2 regions of the Calothrix sp. PCC 6303 genome follow, and region 2 is predicted to be linked to the other one. Evidence: predicted binding sites of a transcription regulator. Region 2 holds the regulator's gene; the other holds the start of a gene.
The links. Region 2 encodes HrcA, which represses chaperone genes, less so after heat shock. Its sites were predicted from a motif close to TTAGCACTCNNGANTCNNGAGTGCTAA; they were not measured.
Positions count from the first base shown of each region.

Region 1: the regulator HrcA is predicted to act here: its motif matches at 9,405-9,431, upstream of groL (chaperonin GroEL).

Region 1 is NC_019751.1:1,982,276-1,997,728, reverse strand. Features, by position in the region: gene nadA (quinolinate synthase NadA) at 1-956, opposite strand, end outside; gene CAL6303_RS29820 (hypothetical protein) at 1,147-1,329, shown strand; gene CAL6303_RS08180 (TIGR04168 family protein) at 1,605-2,534, shown strand; tRNA gene CAL6303_RS08175 (tRNA-Ser) at 2,610-2,694, shown strand; gene CAL6303_RS08170 (Gfo/Idh/MocA family protein) at 2,738-3,769, opposite strand; gene rnc (ribonuclease III) at 3,895-4,614, opposite strand; RNA gene rnpB (RNase P RNA component class A) at 4,862-5,325, opposite strand; gene CAL6303_RS08160 (hypothetical protein) at 5,439-6,155, opposite strand; gene corA (magnesium/cobalt transporter CorA) at 6,219-7,421, opposite strand; gene groL (chaperonin GroEL) at 7,694-9,373, opposite strand; gene CAL6303_RS08145 (MraY family glycosyltransferase) at 9,549-10,679, shown strand; gene cysT (sulfate ABC transporter permease subunit CysT) at 11,326-12,207, shown strand; gene cysW (sulfate ABC transporter permease subunit CysW) at 12,194-13,039, shown strand; gene CAL6303_RS08130 (sulfate/molybdate ABC transporter ATP-binding protein) at 13,577-14,587, shown strand; gene CAL6303_RS08125 (Fur family transcriptional regulator) at 14,757-15,287, opposite strand.
Region 2 is NC_019751.1:6,539,181-6,554,633, reverse strand. Features, by position in the region: gene CAL6303_RS26660 (pentapeptide repeat-containing protein) at 1-186, opposite strand, end outside; gene CAL6303_RS26655 (hypothetical protein) at 850-1,200, shown strand; gene CAL6303_RS26650 (RibD family protein) at 1,713-2,411, opposite strand; gene CAL6303_RS26645 (sensor histidine kinase) at 3,045-5,087, shown strand; gene hrcA (heat-inducible transcriptional repressor HrcA) at 5,242-6,315, opposite strand; gene CAL6303_RS26635 (rhodanese-like domain-containing protein) at 6,764-7,123, opposite strand; gene CAL6303_RS26630 (DUF3352 domain-containing protein) at 7,310-8,959, shown strand; gene CAL6303_RS26625 (hypothetical protein) at 9,163-9,651, shown strand; gene CAL6303_RS28720 (CHASE4 domain-containing protein) at 10,245-12,128, shown strand; gene CAL6303_RS26615 (DUF6816 family protein) at 12,153-12,950, opposite strand; gene CAL6303_RS26610 (hypothetical protein) at 13,033-13,212, shown strand; gene CAL6303_RS26605 (calcium-binding protein) at 13,240-13,848, opposite strand; gene CAL6303_RS26600 (PhoH family protein) at 14,696-15,453, opposite strand, start outside.

The sequences.
Region 1 (15,453 bases), 2.2 Mb from region 2:
ATTCTCTGCATTGGCAGCAATGCAGCAGAGCGAATTTCCTCAGACATGGTAATTTCTGGTGTCCGATTTTTCATTGCTAAATATAACTTATCCATCGTATTCAAACGCATAAATGGACACTCATTACAATTACAATTGTTTTCTGGTGGTGCCGGAATAAATTGTTTTTCTGAAGCTACCTTTTGCATTTGGTGAATAATTCCAGGTTCTGTTGCCACAATAAATTTACTGCTTTTACTGTCTTGGCAATATTTTAATAAAGCTGCTGTAGAACCAATGTAATCAGCGTGACGTAAAACTGATGCTTCACATTCTGGGTGAGCGATTATTTCAGCTTCAGGATTTGCAATTTTTAACTGGACAATTTTCTTTTCGGAAAAGGTTTCATGGACAATACAACTACCTTGCCACAGTACCATGTCGCGTCCAGTTTGTTCCATCACATAACGCCCTAAATTACGATCTGGTGCGAAGATTATCGGTTGTTCTTTGGGAATTTGTTGGACAATTTTTACGGCGTTGGAACTGGTACAAATAATATCGCTCATCGCCTTAATCTCGGCGGTGCAATTAATATAAGAAATAACCAAATGTCCGGGATGTGCGGCTTTAAATGCTGCAAATTCTTGAGGTGGACAGGTATCAGCTAAAGAACACCCAGCATCTAAATCTGGTAATAAAACCAGCTTATCAGGGTTAAGAATTTTGGCGGTTTCTGCCATAAAATGAACACCAGCAAAAACAATTACATCGGCATTTGTTTCTGCTGCGGCTCTGGCTAATTGTAGAGAGTCCCCAATATAATCGGCGATATCTTGAATATCTGGTTCTTGGTAATAATGTGCCAATATAACGGCATTAAGTTCTTTTTTTAATTCTGTAATTGCTGTAAATAAATCTAATGGGAATGTACCCAGTTGTTCTTTTTCACGTTGAGGTAGTGCAGTTGTAAACACGGTTTGGTGTCACCTATTGATTATTCAAAAAGTCTAATTTTTATTAAAATACAAGTAAGCTTATGTAGTTATGGCTCGCTGACGCTATATCGCCACCGAATGCTAAGAGCGATCGCATTATGTATACATCTCCTAATACATCTCCAGAAATTAATTACACTTTGTCTCAAATCCTTGTGGAGAGGTAGGAATGCTACGTCTCTACAATCGTTTTCCGAGATGTCCATTACACTATCAACTTTGTAAGGGACTTCCAGAAAATAAAATATCCCGTGGTTTGGGCATCTTGCTCGAAAAGATTGGGATGCTCGGAGGTTTGGCGGGACGGAAACCGACACCGCCAACTTCTCTCTGTTCCACAATCAAAAATTAGATAATTATTTAATTTGAAGTCCCTAATCGTAATTATAGTACTTTTTACCAAAAAGAAGTACCTATAATTACCATTTAAATCTTGAGGATTTTTTCAGGGAGTCAAGAGCCTACCTTGCGTCCTCGTAGTCTTTGTCCGTATAGCGATAACCTTCTGGGGGATTTATTACTCATTACTTATTTTTTAATCCCAGATCCTATTTTTCGATTCGATAAATTTATGTCAAAATCCCCTTGGGTTGCCTATGCTGGAGACAGATGGGAAAGGATTATGGCATGACGAGTGAGACAATAACTTCAAAAATGTTAAAAATTGCTGTAGTTGGAGATGTTCACGACCAGTGGGAAGATGAAGATGCAGCTGCCCTAAAAGCTCTGGAAGTGGACTTAGTACTGTTTGTTGGAGATTTTGGGAATGAATCTGTGGATGTGGTACGAAGAGTTGCATCCCTGGACATTCCCAAGGCAGTAGTGATGGGAAATCACGACGCATGGTATAGCGCAACTGAATGGGGACGGAAAAAATGTCCCTATGACCGCACTCAGGAAGATTGGGTACAATTACAACTAGATATATTGGGTGAAACCCATGTGGGTTATAGCAAACTGGATTTTCCCGATTTCGATTTAACTGTTGTGGGAGGTCGTCCATTTACTTGGGGTGGTCCAGAATGGAAGTTTGCTGATCTTTGTCGAGAGCGTTATGGTGTCCAAGATCAGGAAGAATCGGCGATGAAGATTTTTGAAGCTGTGAAAAGTGCGGCACACAAAACGATTATTTTTCTGAGTCATAATGGTCCGTCGGGGTTAGGAGATAGACCAGAAGACCCTTGTGGTAAGGATTGGCACCCTATTGGAGGGGATTATGGCGATCCTGATTTGGCAGAGGCGATTTCCCGTAGTATGACAACAGGTAAAAATATTTCGCTGGTGACTTTCGGGCATATGCACCATACATTGAGGCATACCAAAAAGGAAATCCGCAGACGTTTATTTAGAAGTCCCGAAGGTGCTATTTATCTAAATGCGGCTAGTGTACCGCGAATTGTCACAAAAGATGACGAAAAACTGCGGAATTTTTCCCTTGTGGAGATGGAAAATGGATCTGTTTGTCAAGCAGGATCAGTCTGGGTTGGCAAGGATTGTACTGTTGTCAGAGAGGAAATTTTGTACAAAAAATCTAATCAAGTGGTGCAAACTGTTTGATAATGATGTATAATTGTTTTTTGTCAGTGATATTTTAACTGACCCGCCGACAGCTACTTGCTGACGGTTTTATTTGGAGAGGTGGCAGAGTGGTCGAATGCGCTCGACTTGAAATCGAGTGATGCGAAAGTATCCGTGAGTTCGAATCTCACCCTCTCCGTTTATTAAACCTGTGGGAAACAGCTATAACCTAAGGTATTAGGTTAGCTGCCATTTGAGCGAGGTTGTCCTACCGATATTGGCATACCCCCTTGCTGAAGCGATCGCGTTAAGGCTGAAAGTACCTCCACTAGGTCTTTACCCACCCAACCTGATGAAACCACATTAGCAGTATTTGCAGTGATTGAAGCCAGGAAGCGATCGCATACTGTTCGCAACGGTTCACTTTTCTCAATTTCTAAAACCTGCTGACTTTGATTTGTTGGGATAAATTGACCATCTTGCTGTTGCAATTCTCCCCGCAACAACATCAACGGGGATATAGCCGACATCTCATCAAAAACTAAACTCCCTCGACTTCCAGCTACAACTAAGCGTCGCTGCTTATCATTATTCAGCCAAGATAAATGAATTGTCGCCTGAAACCCACTAGGGTAAGTCAATACTGCCCAAACTACATCAGCTAATCCTGGTTGTAACCATGTCATCCCTGTTGCCTGTACTTTTACGGGTATTTCCTGTAACCAGGTATTAAAAATTGCAATATCATGAATAGCTAAATCCCACAAAGCATCCACATCTTGACGCACAGGACATAAATGACTGCGAGTTGCATAACCGTAGCGTAAATCCCCCAAATCTCCGGATTCCATTATCTGTTTACCTCGTTCCACTGCTGGATGAAACAAGTAAGTGTGATCCACCATCAAAACTAATTGTTGTTGCTGTGCTAATTCACACAACTCCTGACATTCACCCGCATCCAAAGTCAAGGGTTTCTCAGCCAAAACATGATACCCCCAATTCAATGCATCCCGAATTAACTGGTAGTGGGTTGTAGCAGGAGTCGCAATAATTACCGCTGTTAATCCTGATATTTGTTGTATGGCTTGCCAATCGGTTGTGAGTAAAATCTCATCACTCAACTTGTACTGACGCTTTACAGTTTCTAAGCGTTCAGGATTCGGATCTATCACCGCAGCTAATTCAGCTTGAGAATGTTCTAGGATATTTCGCAACCAGTGAACACCCCAACGTCCAACCCCGACTACTGCCACTTTCGTTAAATTAACCATTTATTTAGAAATTAAAAGTTACAAGTTAACTCCCTTGAAATATAGTGTTTATCACCCATTAATCGGGGATCTGCTTGATTTCAAAGGAACTCCTCAGTCATAACTCTTAAATCTGATGATGCGGCTCAGTCTTTTTGCGGAGGGCTGACAGATAAAAATGCTACTTTGGCGGCAGCTTGTTCCGCAGCCTTGATGGAGCGTCCTTTACCCTCACCAAGCTTAGAACCATGCAGTAAAACTTCTGCAAAAAAACGTTCTTCACTGTGGGTAGGCTGATGGATTTCCATCACTCGATATTCAGGCAAAACTTTATATTGTCCCTGTGTCCATTCCTGTAGAGCAGCTTTATAGTTAAGTCGAGCGGGATCGAGACGAATTTCAGCAGCCATGCTTTTGAAATGGGGATCAAGCCAGGGATGGATGAGTTCAAGATTATTTGTACTTAGATAAAGAGCGCCGAGAACCGCTTCAAAAGCGTCAGCTAGGCGTGATTCTTGTCCAACTTGATCAGTAGTGGCGCTACCAGCCACCAGTAGATATAATTCTAAACCATAAGAACGGGCTAATTGAGCAAGAACGCGATCGCTTACTAGCACCGAGCGAATTGCGGCAAAATCTCCAACCGAACAATCAGCATAATTTTCCCACAACACAACCGCTGCCGCCAAGCGAACTACAGCATCACCGACAAATTCTAGCTGTTCATAGTTGGCAGTATCTGAAGCAGTAGGATGAGTTAATGCCATATCAAGCAGATTCCATCGTATGGGTGCTTGCACAGACAAACCCAATTTTTTGATTAAATTTTCAAGCTGTCGCTGACGACGCGGGTATGCAAGGGACATTAAAAAATAAGTAATGAGTAATGAGTATGTTTTCTAACGGGGATTTAGACAAGGCACATTTGTGGGGGAAGTTTTCACACCTATTGCTGCCGCCCCGACACACAACCCCCTGCCGTCATTGATTACTAGGGAATAAAACCCCCAAACTTTGTTAAATAACTTTAGGTTGACGATATGATCTTTAGGGATAAATATAGCGGAATACAACAAAAAAAAGATTTCTGGGATAAAAATTAACACATTAATAAGGAGAGAGTCGGACATAAGCCGGGTTCTGTTCTCAAAATCTCAAAGTATTAAATTTCTTCATACTTCCAGATTACAAGGGTAGTCATCTATCTGGGACATTTGTTACCAAATGCCTCAAGCGGCTCTCATCAAAGGAACTGGAAAAAGACCAACCATAGCTCCATTTACCTTGCTTCCAACCGGGGTTTACCGAGCCAACACCTCTCGATGTTGCTGGTGCGCTCTTACCGCACCTTTGCACCCTTACCTCATCAGTTAGCAGTTACCAGTTATCAGTTATCAAGTATTACCTGCTCACTGCTCACTGTTCACCGTTCACTAAATTAGGCGGTATTTTTCTGTGGCACTATCCTCACGCTCGCACGCACTGGACGTTATCCAGCAAGTCTGGTCTTTCGGAAGCCCGGACTTTCCTCAAACTAGCCTTTTATGACTAATCTGTAACTACCTACGCCTACTCCCTCCCATGATCAAGTGTAATCTTTGATGGCGTTAATTCAACAACAGGAAATGAGCGGGGGATAGTGAGACTATAAGTTGATTCGTTTGGTTGTATCCCCGCTGCAATCGTTCTCCTATCTCTTTTTATTCCAAGGTAAAGCATATGTCCAAGGCAACTTTCTAATTACGAAAGGACAATTAACAATACACATAGGTGGTTTATTACTGCCCGGTTGTAAACCAGCGCGTACTTCTGAAATTCTTAGGACTAATTGTAATGAAAACTGCAAAGTAGTCTCTTCATTCATAAACTTTTTAAAGAGAATTCTATTTGCTTTCACAGGATTTTTTTCTAATGAGGCGATATCAACAATTACCTTATTCGCCTTATAAGTTCCACTTTCTTTATCAAGTTCAAATGTATTTTCAGCAGTAATCGTTGTGGTGAGTGTTTTCTTGGGAGCTACCAAGCTGGGGCTTTGGGGAACTGCCAAGTCACGGGTGATATCGGGTGATTTGCGAATCACTCGATAAGATTGTTTACTATGTTCCACAACTATGGAACTATTATCCCAATCAACATATACAGCTAAATTTTCAGATTTATTCTCCACAAACATCAATAGTTCTTTCAGATCACCTAGGCTATAAGTAGCACCTAGTTTAAAAGAAATACCCACATCATCTTGAATATTTTGTTCCTTTAATTGTTCAGAAATAATATCCTTTTGCGATGTAAAATTTATTTTTTCATCGATAGAATCAATCATCCGATTAAAGGTATAAGATATACCAATAATGTAGAAAGTCATAACAAGTAAATTATTATCTGCACTTGCGATATTTGCCATAGCTTGAGATTTAAACTCCCTGGATAAGTTTACAGATTTTAACGATATATTTGGGATTTTTGCTCAGGATTTATTATTTTCAGGAGGAATAGTATTGTCAAACCAACCGCTTCGCCAGAATAGGTACATTAGGGAAAGCGCGATCGCAATCATCACAGCCCAGCAAAGTGGATACCCCCAATACCAATTTAATTCAGGCATATTATACGGTGATTTCTCCGTATTAAAGTTCATCCCGTAAATCCCCACAATAAATGTTAGAGGAATAAAAATCGATGACATCACAGTCAAGAATTTCATAATCTCGTTCATTTTATTACTGACTGCGGATAAGTATACATCCATTAAGCCTGAAGCCAATTCTCGATAAGTTTCCACCATATCAATAACTTGTACCGCATGATCGTAACAATCTCGTAAATATACCCGTACTTCAGGACTGATCAAATCTCCACTATCACGAATCAAAGCATTAATGACATCTCGTTGTGGCCAAATCGCTCGTCGCAACTGTAACAACTCTCTGCGGACTCGATAGATTTTTTGCAAAGTTCTACGAGTTGGATTCAAAATTACTTCCTCTTCCAAATCCTCAATTCGTTCACTATATTTTTCTAAAACGGGGAAAAATCCATCAACGATTGCATCCAAAAGTGCATAAGCCAAATAATCAGCCCCATATTTGCGAATGACACCGCGATTCGATTTGATTCGATGTCTGACTGCTCCAAAACAATCCCTAATTGGTTCTTCTTGGATAGTTAACAAATAATGCTTACCCAAAACAAAACTAACTTGTTCGCTATGAAAACCACATTTCTTTTTTTTGGGCATGACCATTCTGGCAATTAACACAAGCTGGTCTTCATAATGCTCAATTTTAGGACGTTCCGTCATATTAATCACATCTTCTAATACTAAATCATGCAACTCAAAGATATCCCCCAAAGCTTGGATAATTTCAATATTTCCTAGTCCTTGAACATCTACCCAGGATACTGACTCTGTATCTAAAAATTCTCCACATTCGTGGGGGGTTAAATCTTTTTTATCAATTAAATAAATTTCGTTGTAATCAATCAACCTAATCTTTGGTTTAACGGCATCTGCGGCTATATTTAGAGTTCCAGGAATTTCTCCGGGATGATGATAAAAATCTTGAATTTCTTCTTCATTTTCACTTTTTTTAACAAGGTGACGACGGCTACTATATTTACGGTTTTTTTTCGATTTTTTAGTCGTTGTTAGGTGAAGTTTTCTAGTCATAAAATGGTGGGTTCAAAATAGGCTAATAGTTGCGTCTGCATGTGGTCTGAACTTCCAAGTTTACACAAGGGCGGGTTAGCACCTACGAAAAATATCCGTAAATCAGGTATTTTACCTCTTTCCCTGGAATCATAATTGACATTTGGTTTACAAGCACCAAAAAACAGCCAGCAAAAAAGCAGCTTGCCGAATTTAGGCAAACTGCTCTGGAACTAATGATAATAAATCTAGGGGTTAATCACAATTAACCATAGGTAAAGCAGATGGAAATTCTACATCATTCCCATACCGCCCATACCCATGCCGCCCATACCCATACCACCCATGCCACCCATACCACCCATACCGCCCATATCAGGGGCAGCAGCGGATTTCTTCTCGGGTTTCTCCACAATTACAACTTCGGTAGTTAAAACCATTCCGGCAATAGAAGCGGCATTTTGTAGTGCTGAACGCACAACCTTGGCAGGATCGATAATACCAGCCGCAATTAGATCTTCGTATTTGCCTGTGGAAGCATTGTAACCAATATTTAAATCCGATTCACGGACATGAACTACAATTACAGAACCTTCAGCACCAGCATTATCAGCTATTTGGCGCAGGGGCGCTTCTAAACTGCGGGCAACTATGTCAGCACCAATTGCTTCTTCAGGGGTGAGATTTTTCTTGATTTCTTCAATCTTTTTAGATAAGTGAATCAAAGTTGTACCACCACCAGGAACAATTCCTTCTTCAACGGCGGCTTTAGTAGCGTTTAAGGCATCTTGGATGCGTAATTTACGATCTTTAAGCTCAACTTCAGTTGGCGCACCAACCTTGATTACAGCTACACCACCCGCTAACTTAGCAATCCGCTCTTGTAATTTTTCTTGGTCATAGTCGGAATCATTATTTTCCAACTGCTTACGAATTTGAGCGATGCGCTTTTGCACATCTTCTTTATTTTCGCCAGCGGCAACAATTGTGGTGCTTTCTTTGTCTATAGTAATTTTACGAGCTGTTCCCAACATTTCTAATGTTGCGGTATCCAAGTTCAAGCCGATTTCTTCAGAAATCATTTGTCCTTGGGTTAAAACAGCAATATCTTCTAACATTGCTTTGCGACGTTCACCAAAACCAGGGGCTTTAATTGCACATACTGCTAAAACACCACGGGCTTTGTTGACAACTAAAGTCGCTAATGCTTCGCCGTCAACATCTTCGGCAATAATTAACAGAGGTTGACCAACACGGGCAACTTTTTCGAGAACAGGAACTAACTCTTGGATATTGCTAATCTTTTTGTCAACGATCAGAATTCGAGCATTTTCAAACTCAACTGTCATCCGTTCGTTGTCGGTGATGAAATAGGGGGAAATATAGCCCCGATCAATTTGCATCCCTTCGACGACTTCTAACTCGGTGGTGAGGGATTTGGATTCCTCAACTGTAATTACACCATCTTTGGTTACTTTTTCCATCGCCGAAGCCAACATAGCACCGACCTCTTCATCGTTACCAGCACTGACTGTGGCAACTTGTGCGATCGCACTACCTTCTACTGGCTTTGCCATTTTGGCAATTTCTTCCACCAGTACTTCGATAGTCTTGTCAATACCACGCTTAAGGCTAATTGGGTTGGTGCCAGCGGCAACATTTCTTAAGCCTTCGTGAATCATCGCTTGTGCTAAGACTGTGGCGGTGGTGGTACCATCCCCAGCAACGTCCTTAGTTTTGGAAGCAACTTCTTGAATTAGACGCGCACCAGTGTTTTCTAGAGGGTCTTCTAATTCAACTTCCTTGGCAACAGTGATACCATCATTGACAATCTGCGAGGAGCCAAACTTTTTCCCCAAAAGCACATTGCGTCCTTTTGGTCCCAATGTAATTTTTACGGCATCCGCCAAAGCGTTGATTCCTCGTTCTAAAGCGCGCCGAGATTCGTCATTAAATGCTACTATCTTCGCCATATTCCAGTTTTTAATCCCTACACTAGACAATTTAGCACTCAACGTTCCAGAGTGCTAAGGAGTAAAAACCGTCAAATTGTGAATCAACACCAAATCAATACCAAAAAAAAGTGAAAAAAATGATTAATATACAGTTGAAGCTCAGTTGGATTAGCAGTAATGCTTGATTCAGGGGATGAATATATACCGATTTCTTCAGGCTTTGGGAATTGTCCAACCTAGCGGTTCCGGCTGGTTGGCAGTGGTGTTTACATTTTTATTAGCTTGGGTTGTGACTTGGCGCTTGATCCCCACCGTTCGGAAGTTTGCACTTCGAGTTGGGTGGGCAGATCAACCCAATGCTAGACGACTCAACCGCGAACCATTACCGAATGCAGGAGGTTTGGCGATTTATGCAGGTGTAATCGCTGCGATAGTACTGGCTAGCTTACTACGTCCGATTGAATTTCAAAATGTACCAGTTCAGGTATTAACGATTTTACTAGGAGGCTCCATCCTAGTTTTGGTGGGCTTTATTGATGATCAATTCGGCTTACCATCCTCTGTTCGTTTGTTAGTGCAGATCCTGACTGCATTGTTGTTGGTTGCCAATGGCATCAGTATTAAAGTTGCTATGGGAACTCCCATTGACTCAACCCTCTCTATTTTGGTGACGGTTCTGTGGGTGGTGGGAATCACCAATGCCATCAATTTGATGGATGGAATGGATGGTTTAGTTGGGGGAGTGGGTTTTATTACCGCGATGAGTTTGCTGGCTGTCTCCGCTCAACCTGGTGAAAACCGGGCAGCTGCAACTTTAGTTTTGGCAGCTTTAGGAGGTGGTGCTTTAGGATTTTTGCGCCATAATTTCCACCCGTCACGCATTATTATGGGTGATGCTGGTGCATACTTTTTTGGTTATGTGCTAGCAGCTACAGCTATTTTGGGTAAGTTGCAAACATCGACGATTTTTGGTTTGGTACCTTCAGTATTATTTCTGCTATTACCAGTGCTAGATACAACTCAGGTTGTAATTAGACGATTGATGGCGGGTAAAAATCCGATGAATACTCCCGGAAAAGATCACCTACACCATCGGCTATTGGCTTGGGGATTATCACAGCGTTACGCAGCGTTAACTATGTGGTCTATTGCCTTGATTTCTAATCTATTGGCAATGTATTACCAGCATTTAACATTTCTCCAAATGTTGATCACTGCGGTGGCGATTGTAATCCTTTTAAGCTTTACTGTCTGGCAGCGTATTCGAGCAGCTAGAATGCCTGTAATTGATAAAGGTGTTGCCAAGGTGAATAAGGGAGAGTGAAAAGAAGCAGGGGAGCGGGAGCAAGGGAGAAGACTCTCAGACTCCGCACTCTTTTAGAGCGTCCTAGAAGGGTGTAGCTCTGTCTACGAGACGCTCCGCGCGGATGGGTAGGGCTTACTCCCCCTGATGAGGAAGCCCCCTTCCCCTCTACCTATTCGGTGAAACAAGTCGCAAGTAAGTTTTGTAAGGGGGATAGGGCATTTTCCACTTGTGCGATCGCTTTTAACTATCAACTACTACAAATCTCCCTTTGACTCAATATCAGACAAGCTCAAAGCTCAACAAAATTATCCAGCGTTAGCCGTACTTTGTAACAAAATATTGATAAATATTTAGATACATCACGTTTCTGCAAATAGGCTTAGTGACGAAATTAAAAGTCCGAAAATTAGGAATAATTAAAAGTCTGGGGAAGAATTACAGCCTAATCGATTACTCTAAACTCTAGCTTTAGCCAAAATCTACTCTACTATTGATCAATCGGTAAATAGTGGATAAATCTATTGATTTTTTAATCTTATAACTGTAATATTTATGTCACCGAACTAATCGCGGTATTCCGATAGAGAAACCGTTGGTTAAAGTTTTGCCTTCTGTGGGAAGCTAATAGTCAGACTTCTCAACCCAATTCTTAATTCTGGAAATTATGGCTGTATCATCTTCTCCAACTCCTCCGCAGCAGATAAACCCCCGTAGAGAAAAAACACCATCACCTAATAATATTGTCAACCAGGTACTTAAATCCTCTTGGACTTGGAAAATAACATTTTTTTACCTGACGGTGATGTTGTTTATACCCATCCTTGCTATGTTCCAAAAAGCAGCTACGGAATCTCCTGCTAACTTTTGGAAGATTGCCACTAGTCCGGTTGCCCTTTCTGCCTACGAGGTCACATTTGTGACGGCAGTTGCGACTGCTTTGGTTAATGGTTTTTTTGGAACCTTAATTGCTTGGGTGATGGTACGCTATGATTTTCCATTTAAGAGAATTATTGATGCCTCAATAGATTTACCGTTTGCTTTGCCAACATCGGTAGCAGGTTTAACACTGGCTACGGTTTATAGTCAGAATGGTTGGATTGGCTCCCTATTACCCTTTAAAGTATCGTTTACTCGAACTGGGTTAGCGGTGGCAATGCTATTCATTTCCTTACCCTTCATTGTGCGAACAGTGCAACCTGTACTGCAAGAATTAGAAAAGGAAGTGGAAGAAGCTTCTTGGAGTTTAGGTGCTTCCAAATGGCAAACATTTTGGAAAGTAATCGCACCTCCTTTGTTTCCCACGGTTTTAACTGGTGTCGCGTTGGGATTCTCCCGTGCAGTTGGGGAATATGGTTCAACGGTAATTATTGCTTCTAACACACCATATCAAGATTTGATTGCACCAGTGTTGATTTTTCAACGTTTGGAACAGTATGACTATTCGGGTGCAACTGTGATTGGGGTTGTATTGTTGACCATTTCTTTGGTTTTATTGTTGTTAATCAATCTCTTGCAAGCTTGGGGAAGACGCTATGACGCGAGATAGGAACGGGAAACAGGGTTTTGATTGGGAAAGGTTCACCCCAGCGATTTTAATTGGTATAGCGATCGCATACTTGGGATTAGTCATGTATATCCCAGCTATCAATGTTTTTTACCAAGCCTTTAAAAAGGGAGTTGGACCATTTTTCGCTAACTTGACCCATGCTAGCTTTCTCCACGCTGCTTGGTTAACAGTGATTTTAGCAGTTATAGCGATCCCATTAAATACGGTATTTGGTCTTTGTGCAGCTTGGGCGATCGCAAGGAACAAATTTCCCGGTCGTGCTTTTGTTTTGAGTCTAATTGACTTGCCTTTTTCAATTTCACCTGTAGTTGCAGGTTTAATGATTGTCTTGTTATACGGACGTACAGGTTGGTTTGGTGGTTGGTTACAAGAGCATGGTATTCAGATCATTTTTGCGTTTCCAGGAATGGTGCTAGCCACATCCTTTGTGAGTATGCCATTTGTAGCCAGGGAAGTAATCCCGGTTTTAGAAGAACTAGGTGCAGAACAGGAAGAAGCAGCAAAAACCTTGGGTGCGAATGAATGGCAAATATTTTGGCGAGTTACTTTACCCAATATTCGCTGGGGTTTACTTTACGGTTTAATTTTAACTAACGCGAGAGCGATGGGTGAATTTGGTGCTGTTTCTGTAGTTTCTGGAAATATTGCTGATAAAACTCAAAGTTTACCGTTATTCGTCGAAGATGCTTACAAACAGTATGAAACAGAAGCAGCTTTTTCGGCTGCTGTACTTTTAGGATTGTTAGCTGTTGTTACTTTGGTTTTAAAAGAGATTTTAGAGCGCAAAACCCGGATCAAAGAAGTGGAATAAAAATTAAATTGATAGTTTAGGAGTTAGAAAATTTCCAAATTAAAGACTCTCTAAATAAACTTCCAAACCCCATAGATTTATCTAGTGGTCTGTCAAGATAAAAATGACGGTTGTAGAGACGTAGCATTGCTACGTCTCTACAGGATTGTGGATGTCTACATAATCATCAAAATAAAATTGAGAGACTACTAGGGGGTTATTCTCATATATGCTGAATAAATTCTGGTTAAGTAAGTAGGCGGAAATAAACGGAACTATGTAACAGAATGTAAATTCATCTCAAAGCCTTCTTACAAACTAAGGCGGAAGCAAAGCTACACGCCTTGTTTGCGCTTACCCCTACTCACTACTCACTACTCCCTGACCAGAACGATAATTTTTTCTACCCACCTACTTAATTCACTATTTGAATTGCAGGATAACTAATGGTAGAGATCTAGTAATACTACATCTCTACAAACACTTTATTTTAATAAATACTGTTTTCCGATAAACTAGCGGTAGTATTAAAGATATCAGTTTATTGGAGGATTTCCTATGGGTATAGCAGTAGAAAACGTATCAAAGCACTACGGGTCTTTCCGAGCAGTTGATGATGTGAGCTTGGAATTTAAAACTGGTTCATTGGTGGCATTGTTGGGACCTTCAGGTTCTGGTAAATCTACATTGTTGCGAATGATTGCGGGATTGGAAACTCCTAGTTCAGGGGAAATCTACATCACAGGTAAAAATGCCACTCACAAATCTGTACAGGAACGGAATATCGGGTTTGTGTTTCAGCATTATGCTTTGTTCAAACATTTGACAGTTCGTCAAAATATTGCCTTTGCTCTGGAATTACGCAAAACACCTAAACGACGAATCCAGCAACGAGTTGAAGAACTATTGGATTTAGTCCAGTTGAGTGGATTAGGCGATCGCTATCCATCACAACTATCTGGTGGACAAAGGCAAAGGGTAGCATTAGCGCGATCGCTTGCTGTCCAGCCACAAACTTTATTGCTAGATGAACCATTTGGTGCATTAGATGCGAAAGTGAGGAAAGAATTACGGGTTTGGTTGAGACATCTCCATGAAGATGTGAATGTGACGACTATATTTGTCACCCATGATCAAGAAGAAGCAATGGAAGTAGCTGATCAAATTGTGGTGATGAACAAAGGTAGAGTTGAGCAAGTTGGTAGTACTGCCGAGATTTATGATCAACCAGCAACACCCTTTGTGATGAGTTTTATTGGTCCGGTGAATATTTTGTCTAGTAATGCAGGAATTCAGCCCAGTAAAGGAGTTGTCACCACAAGCGATAATCGCATCTTTCTCCGTCCCCACGATATTCTGATCCATCAGAATGCATCAGTGGATACTGTACCTGCAAAAGTTGACCGAATTATCCATCTGGGTTGGGAAATCCGGATCGAGTTACTCCTAGAGTCGGGAGAACTTGTAAATGCTCACTTAAACCGAGAACAATTTAACCAACTTCAACTGCATGAAAATCAGCACGTATATTTGAAACCAAAACAGGCAAGGGTGTTTCAAAGCGTCTAATTTGTAGATAAGTCACTAATATGTAACTAAGCAGAAGTAAACTACACAATGTCATTCCATAGTTTACTTCCACTAATATAAATTGCAGAAAATTATAAAATAAATGTTAGGTGGCGCAAATATTAAATAATATGGACAAAAAGACGATATAACTTTTTATCCTGCTTTGTTATAGTAAGCTTTTCTGCTCTTCTTCCGTGAGTTTATTTGCTGCTTTTATCGCACGAGAACAAGCCCAATCATTAGACATAACTGCGGGAAATCCTTTACGTATTGCTTCTGGGCAAATTGCATAAATTGTTAATTGACAATCAATCAATTCCAAACCAGATTTTTCCACTTGCTTCATTGCTTGCTTGAGGATGATACTATTTTCAAACTCAATTGTCATATTACATTGGGTACAAACAACATGATGATGATGATTCGGGGAAGTTGTATTTAGCTCATAATGTTTGTGGACTTCAGCTAATTCTAGCTCACGCAAAATTCCCATGCGTGTCATTAATTTTAAAGTTCTATAAATAGTAGATAAACTAATTCCTTCTTCACGCTTTTCCAGCATTTCAAATAATTCTTCAGCGCTGAGATGTTTTCCTCTTGGCAAATTTTGGAACACTTGCAAAATTACCTCGCGCTGCGGAGTTAATCGCCATCCTTTTGCATTGAGTTCTGCCTTGAGAGAATTTGCACTGTACATCAGATTATTCCTTGCTTATTGGGATTATAGCTAATAATGCGCTTGCTCAGATCTGTGTTAATTACTCGTATTATACGCGCATCAGGTATATGAGTTTTAAGAAAATTTGGGGGGTTAATTCCCCAGCAATCAACGACGGCAGCGCGTTTTCTGTCGAGGTTTGTCT
Region 2 (15,453 bases):
AAAGTCAGCTAATTCCATATTGGCATTAGAAAATTCGGCTGCTTGCAGGCTTTGTCCTGAAAAATCCTGACGGGCTAATTGGGCATTACTAAATGATAGTGGGTGTGTCCAGTCTGCCAATGCTGGAGATGTCAAGAAAAATGCATCTATGACTAATATCAATACTACAACTTTTCGCCAAAACATAACTAATTAGATCAGGTAGGTTGCTTTTCTCAGCTTACAGCTTGTAACTTCACACTATACACATCAGTTTTTGTCATTTTTGGGGATCAAGAGTAGTTCCGTAACCATAGAGGTAAATTAAGCACTTTATCCCTAGAAAATTAGATTATCTAGTCAAAGACTAGAATCTCAATCTTCATAAAAATCAATAATCTCAGTATATAGACTTAAGGCTTTTTCTAATTTTTTAGCGACAAATTTAAAATATCTACTGGTAGGCAAATTTATCAAAGATCAAACCATTGATGTTTTAAGCATAAATTCATCATTTATTGCCAAGAATAGCTCTTTAGTTTAACTTAATATTTTCTATTTTTTGATATATATCAAGACTTGTGAGTCAATGCCACAGTTATCGCTAGTATTTTTCTCATATCATCTTTATTGCGAATTATATCGCCAACAAGAGTTAAGTAAAGTTTATTTTCTTTTTGCTTGAAGCACCCCATTTTGCTGTTAGTCTTATAGTTGTAAAGCAGCGGTCTATCCGCGTAATAAAACCTATTATAACTGCTTCATAAAACTTGACATAAGTTGATTAATTGATATCTATAAGTTTCCATTACCAAACCTGTTAGCGACCATCTAATCGCTTCATCGCCAACCCTTAGTCCTCAATAAATTATGCAAAGTTCTATTTCTCGCCTTCGTCTCATGAATCACTTTTGTAACCAATGGGTTGAAGAATGGTGTGAAGATAACGGCTGGACTGATTTATTTGAAGAGCGACGAAATAATTACTGGGCATTTCCCCCAGGAGCAGTCATGCCTGAGCCAATTCCCGGTAAAGTATTAAGAGCTATCAAGCAAGAGAAAGGAATGACATCCCAAGAAAAAATCTGGTCAGTTTCCGCTGTGGTGGCTACTTGCGTGGCAGTAGTTTCGACCTATATATTCAAGTGTCCAATGCCGATAATCGTAGCCTTCGCATTCGATGCAGTTACAGCTGCAAGATTAGAAGTTGAAGATATATAGAGGATAGCAACTGTGCCAAGTCAATTTTGCTAGACGAAGACATGGACAAAAAAGCCCCTTATTTCCGGCTTCTCGTTTTAGGACTAATACAATTAAAATTGATCTTATTCAGAGTGGAGATGTAGCAGTGCTGCATCTCCACTTAGTTATTACTTTTTAAGCAACTGGGATATTTGTCTACAAGAGAGGCAAAATTCAGTGTCGGTTTTCCATTTGCATAATTGTCATCAGTCACGGAAAATTTCCACACCCTTAAGACAATAAGAGCCATAAATCAGTACATTTTCCGTTTAATTACGATAATAAACCAGATTTTTGCACCAAAAAGCCAAAATATCCATTATTATCGTCTATGGAAACATGATCATAGGTTCACAGCCTAAATTTGGGTAAACAGTTCAAATCAGATTATGACCCAGTTTCCCTGCTATTAGATACAGATATTTAGGTTTCCTAAACACAAGTTAGACCTGATAAAGGTGTACTTGATAAAAACGAACAACACTCTATATCTAGAATATGTCAACTCTTTCTTTAATTCGATAATGTAAAAAAACCTCGTCTTCAACTCGATTTACTTCAAGCAACTGTAAGCGGGGTGCAACATCAGCCAAAAAACCCATACCTGCTACCGCACTGGGTGCAGCAATACCCCCCAAAATCAAAGGACAAACAGTAAACCATAATTCATCCACCAAATCAGCTTTTATCATCGATGCCACCAAATCACCTCCACCTAGTACAGCAAGACGTTCGATACCTAGATTCGGTAAACATGAAAGTACTTTTGTCAAGTCTATTTGACCACAATCACTCTCAAATATCAAAATTCGCTGAAATTCTGAGCGATTCTGCCAAAAATTTGCCCCCTGCTGACTGGTAATTAACCAGCGATGCACTGGCTGATTAAAGAAGCGAATTTCCGGATCTAACTTAGCTAGATCTGTAATAATTAGATGAAGCGGTTGAGCATCCTTACCAGCTTCTTTTCTGTGTCGTAGCAAATCTAGATCGGTAATAGTTAGTGTTGTGCCGTAGGCTCGAAGCGTATCAGCACCAAATAGTACAGCGTCAGAGGCAGAAATCTGTCTTTCTAGGTGTGCTTTATCAGTATTTGAGCCGAACCGAGCAGGCGATCGCCTAAAGTCTGATATCTTACCATCTACACTCACTGCAAGAATTACAGTTACAAAGGGTCGATGTTGCATCATTGATTTTACTAGGATATTTGTTTATATTTGTCAGCAGTAGCACCAGTTAGCTATGGTAAACCACATTTTTGCATTGATAACTGAGCAGTAGGTGGCAAAAAATAATTATCTAGTTGAAGATTTTAATCCAAAGTTAAAGTAGTAAAGTATTGAGCTATCAGCAGCTAAACTATACATCAAAATAAATTGGTGGTAGTAAAATCAGGCAGAATCACGATTCAATTACAACGTCGGAAAAAGCTGATTTATGACTATTCAATTACCCTCGATTCTGAAAAATCCTGAGTCAAAATAAAAAAACCTTTACTTGCAGGAGCATGAGAAATGTAAAATGTATAAATTGTATGAATTTAGAAGGGTTCCAGGCAACGCACAATAAGTATTCATCCATTTTGTGATTAACATAGGGAAATACTTTTTGACTTTTAACCTGTGATACTCTTAGTAAAGTCACATGCTTAATTAGGCACTCTAAAATTTTACCAATCAAATTAAGTTGAAATATAGTTGAAGCTGAATAGCTAATTCATCAGTCACTATAATTAGCGGATATTAATCATAAATTAATGACAATTACTGCTAAATTTAAATATCATTGCTATTGTGGTTTGGAGATGCCGAGAGAGACTACCAATGGCTAAACCCCGCCAATTATCATTCCGTCGCATTTTAACATCCAGAATTTTATTTCTGTCAGTCCCTATTTTATTTATAGGTGAGTTTGCAGTCTTTCAAAAAGCACGCGATAGCCTTCTAGAAACGGCTCGAAAAAATCTCACTGAAAGTGCTGTAATGAAGGGCGAAAAAATTGCTGATACGATTAGTAGTCTCAAAATTAATCTACTTAGTATTAGTCAAGCTACTCAAATTCGCTCAGGTTCAGCGGCTGAAGCTCAAGAATTCATTAACAAAATAACTCAAGAATCTCCACAACACCTTGAGTGTATTCAACTAATTGATCTAAAAACACAAGATGTGATTGCCAGCACCTGCGGTGAAAGGGCTATTGATGAAGTCAAAAAGCTGAATAACAGTACAGATATTCAAGCTAAAGTAATTATCCCTCCCAAAAATTATACAAATATTAATACCGCTGATCCGAGTATGAAAAATAAATTGCAAATACTCCTATCAACCCCAGTTTATAATTTGAATGGTGAACCAAATTATGTTTTGAGTATTCAATCAGAACTACAAGAGAAAATTAGAAAGCAACCAGGATTGTTTATAGGTTCATCTGTCGTTATATCTGAAGACGGTACAATATTGACACATCCTATAACCACAAGGATTGGAACTAATATTGCTCAGCATGTAGATGCTTCTCGTTTAAAAAAGATTGTGCGAAATGCCATTTCTGGGAAAAAGAAATATTTACATTTCTTTTTTGAAAAACAGGGGGAAGAACTAGTTGCTGGTTACACTGCTATTCCTAGTCCAGTTACTGTATCTTCTTCCCAGAAATGGATTATTCTAGATGTAACCACTTTAGATAATGTGTTGTATGGATTGGGAACAATCAAGTTAGTTTTATTTATTTTAACGGTTGTCTTAATTGGTGCAAGCATAGTAGCTTCTTTATATGTTTCTAATTACTTGGCAAGTCCAATTGAAAAGTTACGAGATTATGCTTTAAAAACTCATTCAAATCAATCTCCAGAAGCAGTTTCACCTGATGATTTTGATATTCGTGAATTTAATCAACTTGCCCAAGCAATTGGTCAGATGGTAGAACGCCTAAAAAATTGGGCAGAAGAATTAGAAATAGCCTGGAAAGATGCTAAGGATGCGAATCAAGTTAAAAGTCAATTTTTAGCAAATACATCGCACGAATTGAGAAATCCTTTGAATATTATTATTAATAGCATTCGGATTGTTAGGGATGGATTATGCGATGATCGAGAAGAGGAATTAGAATTTCTTCAGCGTGCAGATGAAACTGCTATTCATCTTTTGGGATTAATTAATGATTTGCTAGATATTTCCAAAATTGAAGCTGGTAAACTTTCTGTATTTTTGGAACCTGTTGATCTGCATAATTTGCTAAAGGAAGTTATTAATTTACAGTCGGTGAATGTGCAGCAAAAAGGATTAAAATTAAATATTCCTATGATGTTGGATTCAATTCCTGTAAATATCGATCCAATTAAACTAAAGCAAGTATTTATTAATGTAATTGGAAACGCAACTAAATTCACCGAAACTGGAAGTATTACAATTTCTACTAGTATTGAAGAAATCAATGCAAAGCCACATGTAATTATTGCATTTCAAGATACAGGAATTGGGATTGATTTATCTCAACAGCAAAAATTATTCCGTCCATTTGTTATGGTTGGAGATGCCACTTCACGTAAAATTGGTGGTACAGGTTTGGGATTAGCAATTTCCCGTAACTTAATTGAGTTGATGGGGGGAACAATTACCCTGAGTAGTCCTGGGATTAATGAAGGAACTACTGTAACTGTTACTTTACCGTTAATTGATCCTGAGTCATCCGAAAGAGAAAATCAAGAAGATGATGTTGTTTTATCGGGGATGGGAAAAGCTGAGGATGAAAGTCTAGCTTCAGAGATTATAGAGAATCTATCATGTAATAATGAAGTTTCCTCTAACTTTGTGAATAATATTAAGTGCGATGAGTTAGTGACTACAAAATGGAGAATCAATAGGTAGATTTTCTGGTTTCCTAGTTTTGTGGGAAAGTATATGTTAGCCTGCGACGCATCTAATTTTTATACCTCAGCAAATTCAGGGCAAACGATTGTTCCCCCCTAATGGATATTATCTTGAATCTCATGATTTTGCGTGAATTTTGGATAGCTACAACTTAGCTAAAAGCTTCTGATAGATATTCTGCGGCTGCGGCAACAACTGCGATCGCGTTATCATAATCTAGCCTAGTTGGTCCTAATACTCCGACACTACCTACTGGAACTGTACCACGCCGATATGTAGAAGAGATCAATGTACAGCTGCGAATTGGTTGTAATGTGTTTTCGGCACCAATGCGGACGGTGACACGGGATTTGGCAGAATCTTCTTCTGGTTCATCCACAATCAACTTCCACAACTGTTCTTGTTCTTCCTCCAATAGTTGGATGATGGTTTGTACCTGCTGTAATTGCGAAAATTCTGGCTGACGCAAAACCTCTGATACACCACGTACCATAATTTGGGTGGTAGATGGATTGTGAGTGCGACGACTCAGTTCAACTAGGGAAGTTTTGAGAAATTCTCCATAACATTGAAATTCTCGATCTAACTGTGTCCAATCCAGTTTACCCAACTCTAAAAGATTCTTACCACGTAAATGACTATTTAAGAAATTTGAAACAATTTGTAACTCCCGATCGATTACCTCTGTATCTGCTTCACTAACTCGGTTTACAGTTGTCATATCCATCAAGATTGAGTGTGTCTCGTAGCTATCGGTGACAACAATCAACATGACTCTTCCCGCTTCTGCTTGTACTAGCTGTAGATGTCGTAAAGCTGCGGTACTATTTTGCGGCATTGTAATTAAAGTAATGCATCCGCTTAATGTCGCTAAAATTTGAGCGGCACCTTGTAAAAGCGCTTCCAAACTCCAATCTTCCCACTTCAAACGTTTCTGTAAAGCTTGTTCTACCTGTTGCACCAAGATTTCGCTGGGAGTTACAAGTTGATCGACATAATGACGATAACCTGAATCTGAGGGTATTCGCCCAGCTGAGGTATGAGGTTGATACAAAAGCCCAGTTTTTTCCAACATCCCCATGATGCTACGGATTGTGGCGGAACTAACTCCGAGGTTATATTCCTCTACTAAAGCTTTGGAACCTACGGGTTCAGCAGTAGCGATGTAGTGTCGCACTGTTGCCCAAAGTATGTGCTGTTGTCGGTGAGTTAACTGGACTTGCATAGGGTGTGTTTGCTGAAGCAAAACTTAAGAAAATTTAAAAAATATTTTTGAACGAACAACTTTCGGGTGGATAGCGATGGAATATATGTAGCCGAAGAAAATAAATTATTCGATTTTTTTTACAAAAGCTAAAAACAAAGTTACGTTTGTGCCCCAAAGTCTGATTCAATGCTAGCAAAAAACAGATGCAAGCTCAGATCATGCGTAACAAAAGTATTAAGAGATATGAGGGCAAAATAATCTTTGTTTATTCCTTCTCACTTTCCCCATCTTTTATGTTTTCACGATTGCTTGGGAAACAATGTCTTTTTCACTACTAAAGTATCTGGCGATTTGAACTGTTGCTACCGTGTAACTGCTGATGTGTGGGAATTACTTAACAGGAGTGAGGGAGTGAAGGAGTAAAGAAATTTTAGCTAACAGCCAACAACTAATCTCTACATTTCCTTTAATATTGCGGAATCGATGAGTCTATGATTGTCGAATAGGCAGCGATGCCGCCAGCAATATTGTGAACATTTGTAAATCCTTGGGCTACCAACCACTGACACATTTGGGCTGAACGGATGCCATGATGGCAAAGAACAAAGGTTTCGGCATTGGAATCGAAGCGAGAATGTATTTGGTCTGACCAGTTAGCAAACTCGCTCAATGGTAAATTAATAAAGCCGTCGATGCTGGCGATGTCAATTTCTTGGGGTTCACGGACATCAATTAGCTGAGGCTGATTATCCGCTGTAGCAAGACGTTGTGTAAATTCTTCAACGGTAACTTGGGTAAAAGACTGGCTGGAATTTTGATCTGTCATGAAAATTTGTGTAAACAATCCTCTTACTTATCTTGACAAAAAATTTGAGCGATCGCTTAAATCAGTTAACAGTTATCAGCGAACAGGGTGCAGGGAACAGCGAACAGAGTATATGTGTGCTACAGAATCTAAATCTTACTGATAACTGATAACTGATAACTAATAACCGATAACTGATAACTGATTATGAGAAGATGCCTAGTGTTCCGTTTTTTAGCGATAAATCTCATTGCGCTGCTAATGAGTTTGTTTGTGTGTGGAGAATTCCCTTACCAAAGTGTACTTGCAGCTAATATTACCACTGGTAAACCTGGTGCTGCGATTTTCGTGTCCAAACAAGCACCTGTAGTTGTGTCTCTACAAGGAAATGTAGAACGGTTACAGGGTTTGGGTAAAGAACAGTTTAGCAAATTAAAGACAGGTTTTTTTGCAAATACTGGTGTTAATTATCGCCAAGATGTGGAACCTTGGTTAGGAAATGAAATTACTTTGGCTGTAACTACTTTAGATATCGACCGCGACCCTGATAATGGTAAACAGCCGGGATATTTGATGGCACTTGCCACTAATGCACCTGAAAAAAGCCAGGAATTTCTTCAACTACTCTTTTCTAAGCGGGTACTAGCGGGTGCTGATTTGGGTGTGGAAGAATATGCAGGTATCAAGTTGATTTCTGATAATTCCCAATTAGAAAAAGGAATGTTAGCTGGTGCGGTGGTGGGTGATAAATATGTGTTGTTTGCTAATGATGCTAAGGTATTACGGGAAGCTGTGAATAATGTCCAAGCACCTGATTTAAACTTGACTACTGCGCCAGAATATGTTGAGGCAGCAAAACAGGTTTCAAAGGATGCCTTTGGGGTTGTATATTTAAATCTTCCGGCTGTGGCAGAATGGCAGGGACTAAAGTTGCCTGTACAAACTTTTGATAGTCAAATTATTTCCTTAGCTTTAAATTCCCAAGGTTTGTTGGCTGAAACTGCTGCATTTACTCCTAAAGAAGTTTCCCAAGATACAGCAGAATTAACAAAACCTGTGGGTGCGCTGGAGTATATTCCACCTGTGGTGAGTCTGGTGGTGTCGGGAACAGATTTAGCTAATGTGGGTAACGGAAATTTAGCTGCATATTGGCAACAGTTGGTAGGGACATTATCTAGTAAGAAAGATGTCAATTTGAATAATTTTGTCCAACCCTTAGCAGAAATTCAAAACCTTTGGGGAATAGACTTAGCGAAAGACGTATTTAGCTGGGTGCAAGGTGAATATGCAGTTGCATTATTGCCAAATCCCCAACAAAATCGTTCAGAATGGGTTTTTGTGGCAGAAAAAACTCCTGCTACTGCTGATGGTATTTTACAACTAGACGCGATCGCATCTCGCAACGGATTGAGTCTAACCACTTTTACCTTAGATAATCAATCCATCGTCACTTGGACTAAAATCACCGCCAATAGTAAAAAATCCAGTAAAAACAAAGAAAATTTTAGCATCGAAGCAAAAGCCTATGGAGTGCATACCACCATTGGCAATTATGAGGTTTTCACATCTTCCCTAGAAACGATGCACGAAGTCCTCACTACCAAAGATAATTCATTTGGTAAAAACTCCGATTTCCAAAAAAGTATCGCTGTGATTCCCAAGCCGAACCAAGGTTATATATACATAGATTGGGTAAAAAGTAAAGAGATTCTGGAAAAGCAACTACCCATATTGAAGTTAGTAAAGGTTGTAGCCAAGCCCTTTTTAGAGGATATGCGATCGCTTACCATCAGCAGCTACGGCAAGGAAAGCAATTTACTTAAAGGTGGGATCCTTTTTAAATCAGTTAACAATTAACAGGGAACAGTGAACAAAGTTGATAACTGTTAACTGATAGCTGATAACTGGTAACTGATTTGTGTCAGATTTATATCTGTCACAACACCCAAGAACTTACATGTCATGACTAGTTAAGATCGATGTATAAAAATACTCATAAATTTTGTTGGAGGGCTGGAATGGAGCGAAATCGCCCCCGACTAATGGCTAATTTTCGACTTATGAAGGGCATATTGTCGCAAAATCGGTTCAAAAGCGGACTATTGCTCGGTTTGTTGACACTTTTCACCATGCCTGCCGTTGCGAAGACAGCTAATTTCGGGACTATCACCTTAGTATCCAATAGCGGCAAAGAGTCTGTGTCTGTATCAGGATATACAGGTGGTTCCTATTCGTTATCGGCGATTAAAAACCGCGATCGCAATAATAATAGTTGTATTGGTTTTGCAGATCCTAACCCTGACTACATTTTAATTTTAAAACAAGACGTTCCTAAGCTAAAAATGCAAGTTAATAGTGGTGGTTCTGACACAACTATTCTGGTGCAGGGTCCCAACGATAATATAATCCGTTGTGGTGATGACACAGGAAGGAGTAAAGATGCCAACATTAATGATAAAAACTGGAAAGCTGGAACCTATAAGTTGTGGATAGGAACCTTTAACCCTGGGGTCAAGTACAACTATACCTTGTCATTAGATCAAAGTTAATTGCAAATTAGGCATAAGTTTTGATATACAGACGTAGCAGTGCTGCGTCTTTTTCATAGCAGTTATAAGCCTCATCCATCATGGAAAGTGGAGTTTTGCCATTGGGATCTCAGGTAGACAGGAAGTAGCTTCACTTCTGCGGAGAAGCAAGCTACGAAGAGTAGCATAAGTCCGTAGGGTTGGCTACGCCTACTCACAATTTTGAGTTACAAACTACGGTTCTCAAAATATAGGAATCCGATTTGATTATTGTTGGCGTAGCCTGTGCTTTACACTTAAAAATTTAAGTATATGTAGGGAGTGTGTTTCATAAATCAAATATGAGTTCTTTAGATAAGGTTTAGGAATGTTGATCTGAATGTTTTTTTGGGAACTCTATATTTATAGCCTTATCTTTGACTGGTATTAGCTGACTCAAAGGTAGGGTAATTTGTGCAGCAATTTAGTTAATGATTGTGACGGATGAATTTGGCTAGAGGAAATAAAAGCTATCTCACCTTAAGAAAATTATCTGTAGCCTTCTTTATCGAAATTGGTATCATATAAACTTTTGATCAATTTTATTTATATTTGTGTAAAGGCGCGATCGCATTATGAAACTAAGACAGAAAACTTTACTAATTGTTAGTGGAACTTTAGCTGGTTTGATTGGTGTTATTTATCTAGCATCTGCGAATATATTTATGGGGAGTATTCGCAAAGCAGAAGAAAATGAAGCTCAACAGACTCTCAAAGGTGTGCAAAACTTACTTTTGCAAAGTCAAGAAAGTTTTAGCGATCGCTATGGAGATTGGTCAGCGTGGGATGATACCTATAAGTTCATTCAGGATAAAAACCCTGACTATATTAAAACAAACCTTGTACCCAAGCAGTTAAGCTTATTAAAAGCAAATTATATGCTTTTCGTCAATACCGCTGGAGATGCAGTTTACGGGACTGGGTATGATGAAAAGCAAAAGGTGATGTTATCTATACCCAAAGAATTAAGCGATCGCATTAGCAAAAAAGATGATTTACTACTGAAACGTCCTGACTTGACAACTAAGTCTACAGGAATTATGGTTTTACCCACTGGTCCAATTTGGATTACATCCCAACCAATTCTCACCAGTGATACCACAGGACCAATCAAAGGTTCCCTAATTGTCGGACGTAGAATTAGTGACGAAACAATTGATCAATTATCCCGATTAGCACGTCTCCCACTAAAACTGTACAGATTTAACGATTTAGATTTACCTCCAGAAATTGAAAAAATCCGTACATCTCTTTCTCCTAAACAAAATATTGTCGTTCAACCCTTAAGCGAACAAACATTAGCAGGTTATCTTTTAATTCCAGATATTGATGGGAAACCAGGATTAATTTTGCAAGTTGATATTTCTCGAAGAACTTATCAACAAGCACAAAGCAACCTTCAATATCTAATTATTAGTTTGATTATTGCTGGAGTCATATTTGGAGCAGTAGTTTTATTTTTACTAGAACGTTCAGTTTTATCACGGTTGACACTATTAGCTTCCGGTGTAATACGTGTGCGTGACACTAACGACTTAGGTTTGCGCTTGTCAATTCCTGGTCAAGATGAAATGTCAAATTTAACCGCACATATTAATGATATGCTGGACGCGATCGCACAATCAGACGAACAGCAAAAACAAACGCTTGCTCAATTGGAAGCTGCAAATTCCAAAATTCAAGGGCTTAATAAAACTCTCAGAACAGATAATTTACGCATGGGTGAAGAGTTAGCTGTTACACGACAACTACAAGAAACAATATTGCCCAAAGCAGATGAACTTCTCAAGATTTCCGAATTAGATATTGCTAGCTTTATGGAACCTGCATCCGATATTGGTGGTGACTATTACGATGTCATCGAAAGTCATGGTTGCATTAAAATCAGTATTGGTGATGTCACCGGACATGGTTTGCAAAGTGGCATATTGATGGTGATGGTACAATCGGTAGTCCGTGCATTATCAGCCGCAAATATTACTAACAACACCTTATTTTTAAGCTTGTTAAATCAAGTCATTTTTGAGAATGTCCGACGCATGAATTCCGATAGAAACCTCACTATCGCCTTTCTCGATTATAAAGCTGGTAAAGTCACATTAAGTGGTCAACACGAAGAGGTAATTATTGTCCGTGCAGATGGTCAAATCGAGCGAATTGACACCATAGATTTAGGATTTCCTGTTGGTTTAGAAGCTGATATTACTAACTTCATTGGACAAAAAGAAGTAACGCTATTTTCTGGGGATGGGATTGTACTTTACACAGATGGTTTAATAGATGCAGAAAGCACCAATAAAAAACAGTACGGAATTGAAAGATTGTGTGATGTTTTACGTCATAACTGGCATCACAATGCCCGTCAAATTCAGCAAGCTGTAATTGATGATTTATGGAGTCATATCGCTAGAAAAAATCTCCAAGATGATGTCACAATTTTAGTTATCAAACAAAAATAAATGTGATTGAAATTGCTGATTTGATCACGGTCTTGTTTCCCGTTGAGTATTACGTAAGTCCTGCCTAAACTCCAAACGATATCTATATAGTGCCACTGGACGAGAACCAGCTTGAAAATAATTTTTATCTTGGGGAGAAAGGTACACAGCCGTAACTTGGTCAGCAATAATTTGTGGAGTTGATGTTAACTGTGGTTGATAAGCAGTGGTGGATTCAACCTGGTTAAAATAGGGATTATTTCCACCTTTAAATAATTGCTGAAAAACTTCTGTAGTTATATATCTATCATCTTTGGTGTTTTCTACTTCCCTAGCTGTGACAACTGAAACCAGTTGCCGATCACCCTTTAACAAGGTAATTTGACGATTGGGTGATTCTGGATCTACCTTCACAGCTAATACCAATTCATCGCCTAAGTAAGCCCGTGCTAAACTCAAACCATTAAATGCTCTATCGGCAACAATTAATTTTTTCTCGTTTACAGTCCGAGGAATTAATTTAGAGCCAGAAATTACTGATTTCTCTGGAATAAATTTAACTTTGAAACTAATTGGTTGATTTAGATATTGACGATTCCCCTCAAAACCAGGTGTGATGATATCTGGTGCTAGAGGTGCAGCTAAATCCACAAGCGTACTTGTCACCAACCAATCACCCAACATCCACTCTGGGTAAGCTAAATCTCCTGTAGCTGGTTGAACTGAGGTTAATTTTTGCCACTGGGGAAAATTCTCCAACCTTTGGGCAAGTTCCCCCGCTTGCACCTCACAACTCCACAACAAGCAGAAACAAACTAAACATAAATTCCAAATTGCTTTCATTTGGGAGAATATTGACTGAAGTTTAGACTAAAGATAAATATAAGCGATCGCAATATAACACTTAGAGAATGATGGTCAAAAAATGGCAGATATCATCAAGTGGAAAAATCCGGTAAGGGACTTCCAAATAAAAAAATACCCAAATTATTTCTTGTGGGATGGGCTTCCAGCCCGTCCTTATATTGAGCGGGCTAGAAGCCCACTCCACAAAATTGGAGAAATTATTTCTTGGAAGTCCCTAAAAAGCGATCAGCTACGTTGAACTGATCGCAAAATAATGTTGACTTTCTTAACCGATATAATCTAAGGATGCTAAATCGGCATTAATTCGCAGGACAAGTTCTGCACCATCAGTTTTAAAAGTCTTCGCTTCAAAGAAATTTCCCTTATCCTGGATTTCGGCAAAGTCTCCAACACCAAAAACACCAAAGCTACTCAGGTCAATATTGTCTACACCAACCTCGTAATCTGCAATAGTCAAAGTATAACCAATAGCATCTTTGTTCACAGCAACGAAAGTATCTGTCTCATTATCTCCTGTTATAGCAGTGCTGAACGGATCATTTTGCAAATTATTGATTAGTTGATCATCATATTGGTTAGAACCTCCTCCAACCAAAATGTCATCTCCCCAAGCAAGAAGCCTATCAGTACCTGCTCCACCTACTAAGATATCATTGCCTTTTTCAAGTTGATTATCGGCTGATGTAAATCCATCACCAGACAAGACATCAGAACCTAGACCTCCAAAAAGATAATCGTCATTCTTGCCGCCTAAAAGTGTGTCATTGCCATTAAAACCTTGAAGAATATCATTGCCATCTCTTCCTTGAATAGTATCTGAGTCTAATGTTCCTCTCAAAAAGTTGTCGCTATCATTACCAATTGTCAATACCATGTTTCTTCTCCAAAAGGTTAAGATTAAGTTAATTTTGTATTTGGTATGAGTTGAGATAACTTGAGTTTTGAATATCAACTTCATTACCTATTCTTCATAATTATCAAGAGATAGTAAGAATAACATGAAGTTTTAATGAGAAAGTTCTCACTCTTATTTTCGATGAAAGAATATTTTTTACTAACTAAGAAGCTTAAATATATTAAGACATAAAAACGAAAAATCAAGATTTTCGGGAGGTTTGAGAATGAGTCAAATAGCTGAGTAACTGTGATGCTTAATAATTAGTTTATAAATGCCTTCTGATCATCAATACCTTCGCCATTTTACGAAAAGTAGAGCCTTCAGCAATTTCTCTCAGACCCTTAGATGAAAGTCTGTACATGTATATTAGAGGTGTTGCGTTGCGTGTTGTCTTACACCTAGCTACCCCTCCACAAGCTAATAAACAGTGTTTTTACGCTCATTGAGATGCTCCCGTTAATTTTTCGGTAGAGGGTTTTATTTATCTTCTTCAATCCATAATGGTTTTAAGCCTTCGCCAAGCTGTTAAGCGCCTAATTTGTATATATAAAGGGGGAAAGACTTCGGCGTGAGCGCTACTTTACCTCCGGTACACTTCGTTCCGACTAGGCTCAGTACAAGTCAGTCCTTACCTCCGGTACACTTCGTTCCGACAGGCTCAGGAACCATCGAACGCTGCCCGCACCACAAAGGTTATAATTTTTGAACTTATAGGATTTAGCTGCGTAGCAACTTATCTGTTGAAAATAAAACTCTTATTTTTGCAGAAATCGGATGATTTTGCCCGGTTTTTGTGATGATCTGTGTTTGGCAAAGGAATTGATTATGGTTCATACTTTTCGTAAGCGGCAACGATTCGCTGAACCAAAGCATGACGAACAACATCTTTTTGGGAAAATTCACAAAAAGCAATGCCTTCAACATTTTTCAAAACATTTACCGCTACAGATAGTCCAGACTCTTGATAATTTGGTAAATCTGTTTGGGTAATGTCACCTGTAATTACCATTCGAGAACGGAAACCCAACCTAGTTAAGACCATTTTCATTTGGGCTGGAGTTGTGTTTTGTGCTTCATCCACAATAATGAAAGCATTACTGAGGGTACGTCCCCGCATGTAGGCTAGTGGTGCAACTTCAATTACACCCCGTTCGATTAGATTCGGTATTTTTTCGGGGTCAATAAATTCATTAATTGCATCGTAAAGGGGACGTAAATAGGGGTCAACTTTCTGTTGCAAGTCACCCGGTAAAAAACCCAGTTTTTCCCCTGCTTCTACAGCGGGACGTGTCAAAATCAACCTTTCAAACTTCCCTGCCAGTAGTGCCTGTACAGCCACAACCACGGCTAGAAAGGTTTTACCCGTTCCAGCAGGACCAGTACAAAAGGTCAAATCGTTTTTATTGAGTGCTTGAATATACTGGCGTTGAAGAAAAGTTTTGGCGCGAACATCTTCACCTCGCCGGGTTCTGGCGACAATATCCCGTTGTAAATCTTGTAATTCACCTTCACGGTGGTTGTCCAAAGCTTGGTGGGTGGTGAGAATATCTGTGTTGGAGACATTTTTGCCTTTCCCCCAGA